Regions from separate parts of the Streptomyces tyrfis genome, predicted to be linked through region 1. Evidence: riboswitches for the same ligand, from Rfam matches in the RefSeq annotation. Region 1 holds a riboswitch; each other region holds the start of a gene.
What was found. Region 1 has a riboswitch for cyclic di-AMP ahead of WA762_RS03825 (M23 family metallopeptidase). Riboswitches for the same ligand answer to the same signal wherever they lie in the genome.

Region 1 (2,194 bases):
GCCGCACCCGCCGACCGTCCATGGTGGGCAGGCCGCCCACGTCGCGGAAGTTGCGGACGCCCGCCAGTTCGGGCTCCGTCGACGGGATCTGCGGCAGCTGCTGCGTCACAGTGACTCCTGGAGGGTCCGGCCGTCGGCACGAGTCGCCGACAAGGCCACTCCCGCGACGATACGACATGGGTTTCTCATCGGTTCATCAGGCAACCAGTTCATCGTCGCCCTGTCGATACCCGCGCCAGGCCCGTGCCGCCCGGCCGGACGGAACGCCCGGGCCCGCTCCTGACGCCCCGTCCGGCCGGCCGTGGTTCCGGGGCGTGCCGGGAGCCGGATCCGGACCGTTTCCCCGACGGAAAGGGGCGGTGAAGAAATCGATCTTTATCGTGCGCATTCCGAGAGTGCGGAATTCGCGGGCCGGGTGGTGACCGGATTCCGCCGCCGTCTCTCATCCGGCTCCGGTTCGACCCGTCATGAGATGCGAGGTGTTTGCGGGAGGCGAAGGGGGTGCTGTTCGCCCGCGCATGTGATCGACGGACTTCAAAAGGATCTCGGTCGCGGCTTCACGGGCCCGGACCGGCCGGGGCCCCCAGGATTCGCCGACGTTTATGAGGGCCGGCCGGGCGGAGTTTGCGCAGGTCCCGGCACGCGACACCTGTCAAATGTCCATATTGAGGTGATTTGTTGGCCTGTGTGTGCATTGTTTCGTGGGCTGGATTCGCGCTCGTGAGCGGGATCATATCCGTGACCGTGCGTGCCGGTGGGGCGGTCCGTCATTCCCGACGGGATAAGGGAAATTCAAGATCCTGAGCCACGCAGTGTGACCGTAATTCCTCGATGAATTCCCGCCGCCGATTCCTTCTCCGGAATCGGCGGCTTGTTCTCGTCGTCCCGGCTCGCCTACGGTCACCGTCAATCCGGTCGGAACGCCTAATCCTGCCGCCGGTCGGATATCGCACCCGTCGACGCGTGGCAGGAGCGGGGGAACCAGGTAGGCCGCCGACCGAAGAGATCCGGTCGGCTCGGGGTGAAGCCGTGCGAGGCACGGCCGGGCATCTCCAGCCCGAACCCGACAGCTCACCTCGCAGGCGCCGGAGAGGAAGCGCACCATGCCCATCTCGGGTAACCACCGTCGTACCAAGTCCAGCGTCATCGCCCGGGGCGTCGCCGCCGCGGGCGTCGGCGCCGCCGTGATCGCCCTGCCGCTGTTCGGAGCGGCCGGCGCCCACGCCGCCACCCCGGCCTCGGCCCCCGCCGCCGCGCACACCGTCCCGGCCCAGCGGGCCGCGGAGAAGCCGGCCGCCATCACGTACTCCGTCGTCGCCGGCGACTACCTGTCCAAGATCGCCGCCGAGCACGGCGTCGAGGGCGGCTGGCAGAAGCTGTACCAGGACAACCGCGAGGTCATCGGGGACGACCCGAGCCTGATCCACCCCGGAGCGAAGCTGACGCTCGGCGCCCAGGGCTCCTCCCACTCCGCGCCCGCCGGCGGCGGCGCGGGCGCCGCCCTGCCGTCGAAGGCGCTCTCCGCGCCGTCGGTGGCCGCCGCGGCCAAGGCCGCGACCGCCTCCGCCCCGGCAGCCCGGAGCAACGCCTCCGGCTACGTCCACCCGGTCCCCGGCAACCACACCACCGGATACCGGGCCTCCGGATCCAACTGGTCCAGCGGCAGCCACACCGGAATCGACTTCCCCGTCTTCACCGGCACCAGCGTGAAGGCCATCACCTCCGGCACCGTCGTCACCGCCGGCTGGGGCGGCGCGTACGGCAACCAGGTCGTCATCAAGCACCCCGACGGCCGCTACTCGCAGTACGGCCACCTGTCCTCGATCTCCGTCTCGGCCGGCCAGTCCGTGACCGCCGGTCAGCAGATCGGCCTCTCCGGCTCCACCGGCAACGCCACCGGACCGCACCTCCACTTCGAGGTCCGCACCGGACCGGCGTACGGCTCGGACATCGACCCGATCGCCTACCTCGCCGCGCACGGCGTCTACGTCTGAGCCGAACGGCCGGACGGCGGGCGGGCCCGGGCACGACCCGGGCCATGCGAAGGGGCGGTGCGCTGCGGCGCACCGCCCCTCTCCGTTATTCCCGGCGTCGCGGCCCTCGTCGGGTGGTCTATCTCACCACCCGTCAACCCCTTATTACGGTCGCGTAGGTCACATTCGTCGGTGCAGGATAAGCGGTTGTGGCAGACGAT
Region 2 (2,194 bases), on a different contig from region 1:
AGGCTCCGGGCTCAGGGGCTGAAGCCCCCGTGTCCGGGGGCGAGGCCCTTGCTCCGGTTCAGGGGTTGAGGCCCTTGCTCCGCAGCCAGGTCATCGGGTCGACGCCCGTGCCGTCGGAGGCGTGAACCTCCAGGTGCAGGTGCGGGCCCGTCACATTGCCGGTCGCGCCGACCCGGCCGATGGTCTCACCGGTGGAGACCTTCTGACCGACGCTGACGCCGATGGACGACTGGTGGCAGTACCACAGCTCCGTGCCGTCCTCCAGCTCCAGCACCGTGCGGTAGCCGTACGAGCCGGACCAGCCCGCCGACTTGACGGTGCCTCCGTGGATGGCCTTGAGCGGGGTGCCCGTCGGGGCCGCGAAGTCGAGGCCGGTGTGGTGGCCGGAGGCCCACATCGTGCCGGCCTGGCCGAAGGTCGAGGTGAGGGTGTACGAGCTGGTCGGGATGGCGTAGCTGGCGGCGAGCTTGGCCAGCCGGAGGGCCTCGGCCTTCTTCTTGGCCTCCTCCTCCGCCTTCTTCTTCTCGGCGGCGGCCTTGGCCTCGGCCTCGTCCTGCTGCTTCTTGGCCTCGGCGGCGGCCTTCTCCGCGGCGGCCTTCTCCTGGGCCTCACGGGCCTCGGCGTCGGCGGCGGACTGCTGCTGCTCGGCCTGCTGGAGGATGCGGGCGCGGAGCGCCTCGCCCGCGTCGGTCGCGCCCTGCTCGGCCTCGGCGGTGGTGATGCCGGCGGTGGTGAGCGGGTCGGTGGTCCCGGCTTTGTCGTCCTCGGACGAGCCGGGGAGGAGGGAGCCCACTCCGGGCAGGGACGAGGCGTCCGGCAGGTTGTCCGCGATGGAGTCGGGGAGGGAGATGGAGACCGGGGGCTTGCTCTGCGCGGTGGCCATGCCGCCCGCGCCGACCGCCGCGATGACGCCGACCCCGAGCACCGCGGAGCTGCGGGCCAGTCCGTTGCGCTGCTTGGCGACCCGGTGCTTGCCGCGTACCGGGCGGACGGACTCCTCGGTGGGGTTCCACTCCCCCCAGGCGCGCTCGGGACCGCGGTCGCCGTCGACGCCGAACTCCCCGACGGGCAGGCCCGCGGCGGAGAACGCGTCCGGTCCGGCCCCATGATCCACGACGCCGTCGGAGCCGTGTCCGGGAGCGGTCACCGCCGCCATCCCGATCGTCCCGTGGTCGGAGCCGTAGACGACACCGGGGGCGGAGTCGTAACCGGGATCCATGCCATAACCGGAATCCATGCCGTAACCGGGGACCGTGCCATATCCGGAATCCGTGCAGTAAGCGGAATCCGCGCCATGACCGGGGCCGAAGTCGGCGCCGTGGCCGGGGCCGAATGCGGAGTCGAGCCGGACGGGGGCCTCGGGGGCAGGCTGGTTGGACGCCACGGGGGCGCACTCCTTTCCTTCCTTCTCGCCTACCGGGTTAGCTGACGGGTTCGGAGCAGGAAGGTCTCCTACGGACCCGCGCCTCTCACGAGACACGAATGTCCGATTCACCCCAAGGTGATGGTTCCCCGGTTCCCTCTCGGGATTCGGCGCACGCGCACGGTGCCGCCTCTGGCGACGGCTGGGACGACCGCGCTGCGTTATCGAACGTTAATAGACACCCGGGTCCGATTCCAAGCCGTTCCCACTGATCGCTCACGCCTCTGGCCTGGACTTTACGGGATATCTCGGGGCGTACCCAGACGAGTTGAACACCCCTCAGCCACTACCCCGTTTCTGACGTTGCGTCAAATGTTATGCGGAGAGATGTTCCCCGATCACGCACCGTGGCAACCGCGGCGGCCGGCGCACCGGGCGCCGCGACAGCCGGCGCACCGGGCGCAGTACGGCGCGGCGTTCACGGCGCGGCGCGTCGGCCACAGCGCGGCGCGGCACGGGCGAACCTGCCACGGCCGGCGCGGGCGAACCGGTCACGGCCGACGCGGCCGAACCGCCCGCGCCACGCCGCGCCCGCCCGGTCACTCCGGGTCGGCCCCGACGATCCGGACGGTCCTGCGCCGGTCCGGCTGCCCCGCCGCCGGACGCACGACCGCGAGAAGGGCCATGTCGTCGGTGGACACGCCTCCCGTGTGCAGCCGCACGTCATCGGTCAGCGCGGACAGCAGCTCCTCCGGCCCGGGGAAGATCCGTCCGCGCAGCCGGGCCGCCGGATCATAGAAGATCCCCCCGGCGTCCCGCGCCTCGGAGAGC
Region 3 (2,194 bases), on a different contig from region 1:
GGTGGGCGCCGCTCAGCCTGCCCGCCACATAGACGCCCAGGGTGACCCCGAGGCCCCAGGCCCAGGCGATGCTGTCGTGGTTTCCCAGCCCGCCGCGGGGGTCGGTGAGCGCTCCGCCGGCCGCGACCTGGGCCACGACGCCACAGCCGAAGAGGATGAGGACCATCGTGCCGGTGAATTCCGCCGCGAGTTCCCCGAGCAATCCCGACAACCTGCGCCGCTCCATGGGGATCTCGCTTCCTGTCAGATCACGACCTTTGGCGGCATTGATCCAGAAACGAGCGTAGGCGCGCGGATGCGGCTCCGCACGCCGTGCGGAGCAGTCGCGTGACGCCGGCCGGCCGGGCCGCGACGGCCCGACCGTCCCGGCGGGGCGGTGGCGCGCTGGGCCCGGCGATGACGTTCCCGCTGGTCATCGCGCCGCCGGCCGGGCTGCGACCGACGGGCGGCCCGCATGGGCGCGACGGTCGAGAGGGCCGCCGCCCGGGCCGGGCCGTGCACCCGGGCGGCGCAACGGGGCGACCGCTCCCGGGCCGGGCGGGTGCCCCGGGAGCGTGGGTGAGGACTGGACGGCGGCCGCATCGGCGTCCGCTCCCAGGGGGGGGTGAATGTCCGGTTTTGAGCATATTTATGGTGAATTACATTTTTGGTCAGTAAAGGCGCTTTAGGTGCGTGCTGCGGCATTTGAGGGTGATACGAAAAGTCCCTTTTGTCGCCACGTGGCGTGAGTCACGAAAAGGCCAGCCGGATGACCCGGTCCGGAGCCCGGACCCTTTCTGGGCAAGGAAAGTTGGCCCCGCCGTGTGAGGTGGATTACTGCGAATTCCATGAATTGATCTTGCGGATCAATTGTGATCAATAAATAGGGACTTGTTTCGTTCTGCTTTCCTCGCCTACGGTCACGGTCAATCCGGACGGAACGCCGAATCCTGCCGCCGTCCGAGAAACCGACCCACTCACGTACGGCAGGAGCGGGGGAACCAGGTAGGCCGCCGGTCCGGTATCCGGAACGGCTCGGGGTGAAGTCGCATTCGTGCGGCCAGACATCTCCAGTCTGAACCCGACAGCTCACCTCGCAGGCGACGGAGAGGAATTCGTCATGACCGCAACGGGTACGTACCGTCGCCGCTCGACCATTTCGCTGAACCGCCGCCTCGTCGCCGCGGCGACGGGCGGAGTCGCCCTGGTGCTTCCGCTGATCGGAGCCGGATTCGCCTCGGCCGCCCCGGCGCAGGCCGCCGAGAAGACCTCGGTGTCGGCCGTCTCCACGGTCGGAACCGCGTCCGCGCCGAAGGGCGCGGCCGTCACGCATTCCGTGATCGCCGGAGACAGCCTCTCCACGATCGCGCGGGACTACTCCCTCGAGGGCGGCTGGCAGAAGCTGTACCAGGACAACCGGGAGGTCATCGGCGCGAACCCCGCCCTGATCCACCCGGGCATGAAGCTGACCGTCGGCGCCCAGGCCGGCTCCAAGGGCCCCGCCGGAATCTCCGCCGCCCCGGTCGCCGCCGTCAAGACCGCCCCCGTCGCCTACACGAACGACCTGGACGGCTGGATCAGGGAAGCGCTCGCCATCATGTCCGAGCACGGCATTCCCGGCAGCTACGACGGCATCCACCGCAACATCATGCGCGAGTCCTCGGGCAACCCCCGGGCCATCAACAACTGGGACTCGAACGCCGCCGCCGGCATCCCGTCCAAGGGCCTCCTCCAGGTCATCGACCCGACGTTCCGCGCCTACCACGTGCCCGGCACCGCGCTCGACAGCTACGACCCGGTCGCCAACATCACCGCGGCCTGCAACTACGCCGCCGACCGGTACGGCTCGATCGACAACGTGTTCGGCGCGTACTGACGCACCCCCGGCCCGGCCCCGCGCCGGCCCCGGAACCGACGGGACGCGCCCCTTCGGAGAGCCGCACGGCTCCCCGGAGGGGCGCGTCCCGTCATGGCGCACCCGCCCCGTCGCGCCGCCCGCCCCCGCCCGCACCCGGACGGGGGCGCGCCTCGTGCGGCGTGCCTCATTCCTGGGCGCGCTCCGCCGGGCGCTGCGGCCGGCCGCCGAGCGGCGGTCTGGGAACCTTCGCCGCCGCGCCCTCCCGGACGGACCGCACCGCCGCCTCGTGCAGACGCCGGCTGTCCTCCTCGGAGCAGCAGGGCACCGGGCTGCCCGACATGGTGAACCAGTCGATCG
Region 4 (2,194 bases), on a different contig from region 1:
CTCGCGCCGGGCGGTCGGTGCGGCGCGCGCGTGCGGTTTCGCGCGGCCGCGTTCACCGCATCGAGCGACAGATATATGCATATCTTGTGGGATCGGCGTCACAGCGGGTGCGATCAGTGGCAATCTGACGCGAAGCGGAACCAGGACCGGGAACGTGCCGGTCCGGGTGGGAAAGGGGTGGCTCGCCGTGGCAGACCATCAGGAAGCAAGCATCACTCTGCCGAGCGAGCCGGTCTCGGTCCCGGCGGCCCGCAGACACACGTTCCGAGTGCTCACCGAATGGGGCCTGACCGCGGACGACGGCCTCGCCGACGCCGTCCGGCTGATCGTCTCGGAGCTCGCGACCAACGCCGTCCAGCACACCCTCGGCCAGTCGCCCACCTTCACCGTGGAGCTGAGGCTGGAACGGGAGGAGCTGCTGCGCCTCGGAGTGACGGACAGCCACCCGCGCCTGCCCCGACGGCTGCCCGTGGCCGTCCAGCAGGACAACGGGCGAGGCATGGTGATCATCCGGAAGCTGGCCGAGGAGCGCGGCGGCCGACTCCACGTCACCCCCACCGCCGACGGCGGCAAGACGGTGTGGATCGACCTGCCGTGCGGCGGCTCCGCGCGGAGCTGAACGTTTCGCCCGGCCGGCCAGGTCTTACCGGACGGGCCGCCTCCCCGGTGCCGGTGCGGCGCCGTGCGGGGCCCTCCGGCGTGCCGGAGGAGGCCGGAGGACCCGGCCGCCGGAGGGCGAGGCGTCAGCGGACGCGGCCGTAGTAGACGCTCTTCGACCAGATCTTCTCCAGGCGGACGACCGCGCCGGTCCTCGGCGAGTGCCAGATCTTGTTGTGCCCGGCGTAGATCCCCACGTGGTAGACGCTGCGACCGTAGTGGAAGAAGACCAGGTCACCGCGCTGCCGGTGCCGGGCCGAGACATGGCGGGTCTTGTTGTACTGCTGCTGGGCGGTGCGGGGGAGCTTCTTGCCGGCCTTCTTGAACGAATAGACCGTCAGGCCGGAGCAGTCGAACCGGTAGGGGCCGCTCGCCCCCCACCGGTACGGCGCCCCCTTCTTCGACGCCGCGATGTTGAGCGCCTTCAGCGATGGAGCGGCCGCCTGGGCCTCCGTGGCGGCGCCCGGGGCGAGCATGGTGCCCCCGACGGCGGCCAGAGTCAGAACCGAGGCCGTACCGGCCCGGGCGAGCAGAGACGGGACATGAACCTGCGCAGTCATGCGCAACCCTTCGTCAGCCGCCTGTGAAGGATGACCTGTCGGGTTCGGGCTGGCGAAGTTGCCCGGCCGCGCTCGGCGGCTTCACCCCGAGGGCCGACCGTGAACCGGTCGACCCGTTGTGCTCGGGTCCTCCACTCCTGCCGATCCACTTCCGTCGACCAGTCATCCGGGCGGCGGCAGGACTCGGCGTCCGCCCGGACCGCCCCGCCGCGGTGGCGGGGGCTTGTCGTCCCAGGGATCTTGACTCACCGACAGTCGTATTTCCGAGCTGAAACGACGATATGTGAGAGTCCTCACGACTGACCTGTTCGAGTGGAGCTGACGTTTTCGAGCACCCGGTTGCGCGTGTGCGCCCGGTGTGCATCAGGCACGTAAGGGCGTATCTCGTGCACCTATCATCCGAAAACCGCAAGTTGGAATTTTGCCTGCAAACGGTGTTTTCTACGCTGAAAGAGTAGGAAAATCGGTTTGATCGTCGGGCGTGTCGTGTGGGGAGGCGGCCGGTTCTCCGGCGGCGGCGACGGCGACCGGACGCGTGCTCAACTCCCCGGAACGGGCGGCAGGGCGATCCGCCCGCACCGCCGCTCCCCGTCCAGCACGCGCAGCGCCCGGGCGAGGGTGCCGGCGTGGAGCCGCGCCTCGCCGCGCTCGTGCATGAGCGTCAGGGCGTCCCGCAGCGCGCCCGCATGCGCGGCCAGTGCCTGCGCGGCGCGCAGCGCGCCGTAGGTGTCGCCGCCGTGCACCGGATTGATCCGGCCCAGCTGATCGACGACTTCGAGGTAGCGGTCGATGAACTCGCCCTCGGCGCGGGTCAGAGCCGGAAGCGGAGGCGTCTCGGGCGTGCGCATCAGTCGCTCACTTCGGACCGGACGGCCGGAGCGACGTCTTCCGGCTCGCCAGGACGTGGTCCGCCAGGCCGTACGCCAGCGCGCCCGGCGCATCGAGGACGAGATCGCGCTCGATGTCACCGGCGACAC

Region 2: another riboswitch for cyclic di-AMP. It lies ahead of WA762_RS03145 (M23 family metallopeptidase); the one in region 1 lies ahead of WA762_RS03825 (M23 family metallopeptidase).
Region 3: another riboswitch for cyclic di-AMP. It lies ahead of WA762_RS14875 (LysM peptidoglycan-binding domain-containing protein); the one in region 1 lies ahead of WA762_RS03825 (M23 family metallopeptidase).
Region 4: another riboswitch for cyclic di-AMP. It lies ahead of WA762_RS11890 (C40 family peptidase); the one in region 1 lies ahead of WA762_RS03825 (M23 family metallopeptidase).

Annotation. Positions count from the first base shown of each region.
Region 1 covers NZ_JBAGJZ010000003.1:146,090-148,283, reverse strand. The annotation lists gene WA762_RS03830 (tyrosine-protein phosphatase) at 1-109, opposite strand, end outside; cyclic di-AMP (ydaO/yuaA leader) riboswitch at 945-1,098, shown strand; gene WA762_RS03825 (M23 family metallopeptidase) at 1,104-1,994, shown strand; gene WA762_RS03820 (SGNH/GDSL hydrolase family protein) at 2,183-2,194, shown strand, end outside.
Region 2 covers NZ_JBAGJZ010000002.1:245,779-247,972, reverse strand. The annotation lists gene WA762_RS03145 (M23 family metallopeptidase) at 59-1,156, opposite strand; cyclic di-AMP (ydaO/yuaA leader) riboswitch at 1,396-1,546, opposite strand; gene WA762_RS03140 (PP2C family protein-serine/threonine phosphatase) at 1,963-2,194, opposite strand, start outside.
Region 3 covers NZ_JBAGJZ010000016.1:66,436-68,629, reverse strand. The annotation lists gene WA762_RS14880 (MIP/aquaporin family protein) at 1-226, opposite strand, end outside; cyclic di-AMP (ydaO/yuaA leader) riboswitch at 939-1,097, shown strand; gene WA762_RS14875 (LysM peptidoglycan-binding domain-containing protein) at 1,100-1,855, shown strand; gene WA762_RS14870 (hypothetical protein) at 2,022-2,194, opposite strand, start outside.
Region 4 covers NZ_JBAGJZ010000012.1:71,157-73,350, forward strand. The annotation lists gene WA762_RS11885 (ATP-binding protein) at 188-619, shown strand; gene WA762_RS11890 (C40 family peptidase) at 744-1,217, opposite strand; cyclic di-AMP (ydaO/yuaA leader) riboswitch at 1,221-1,384, opposite strand; gene WA762_RS11895 (hypothetical protein) at 1,757-2,065, opposite strand; gene WA762_RS11900 (ATP-dependent Clp protease proteolytic subunit) at 2,073-2,194, opposite strand, start outside.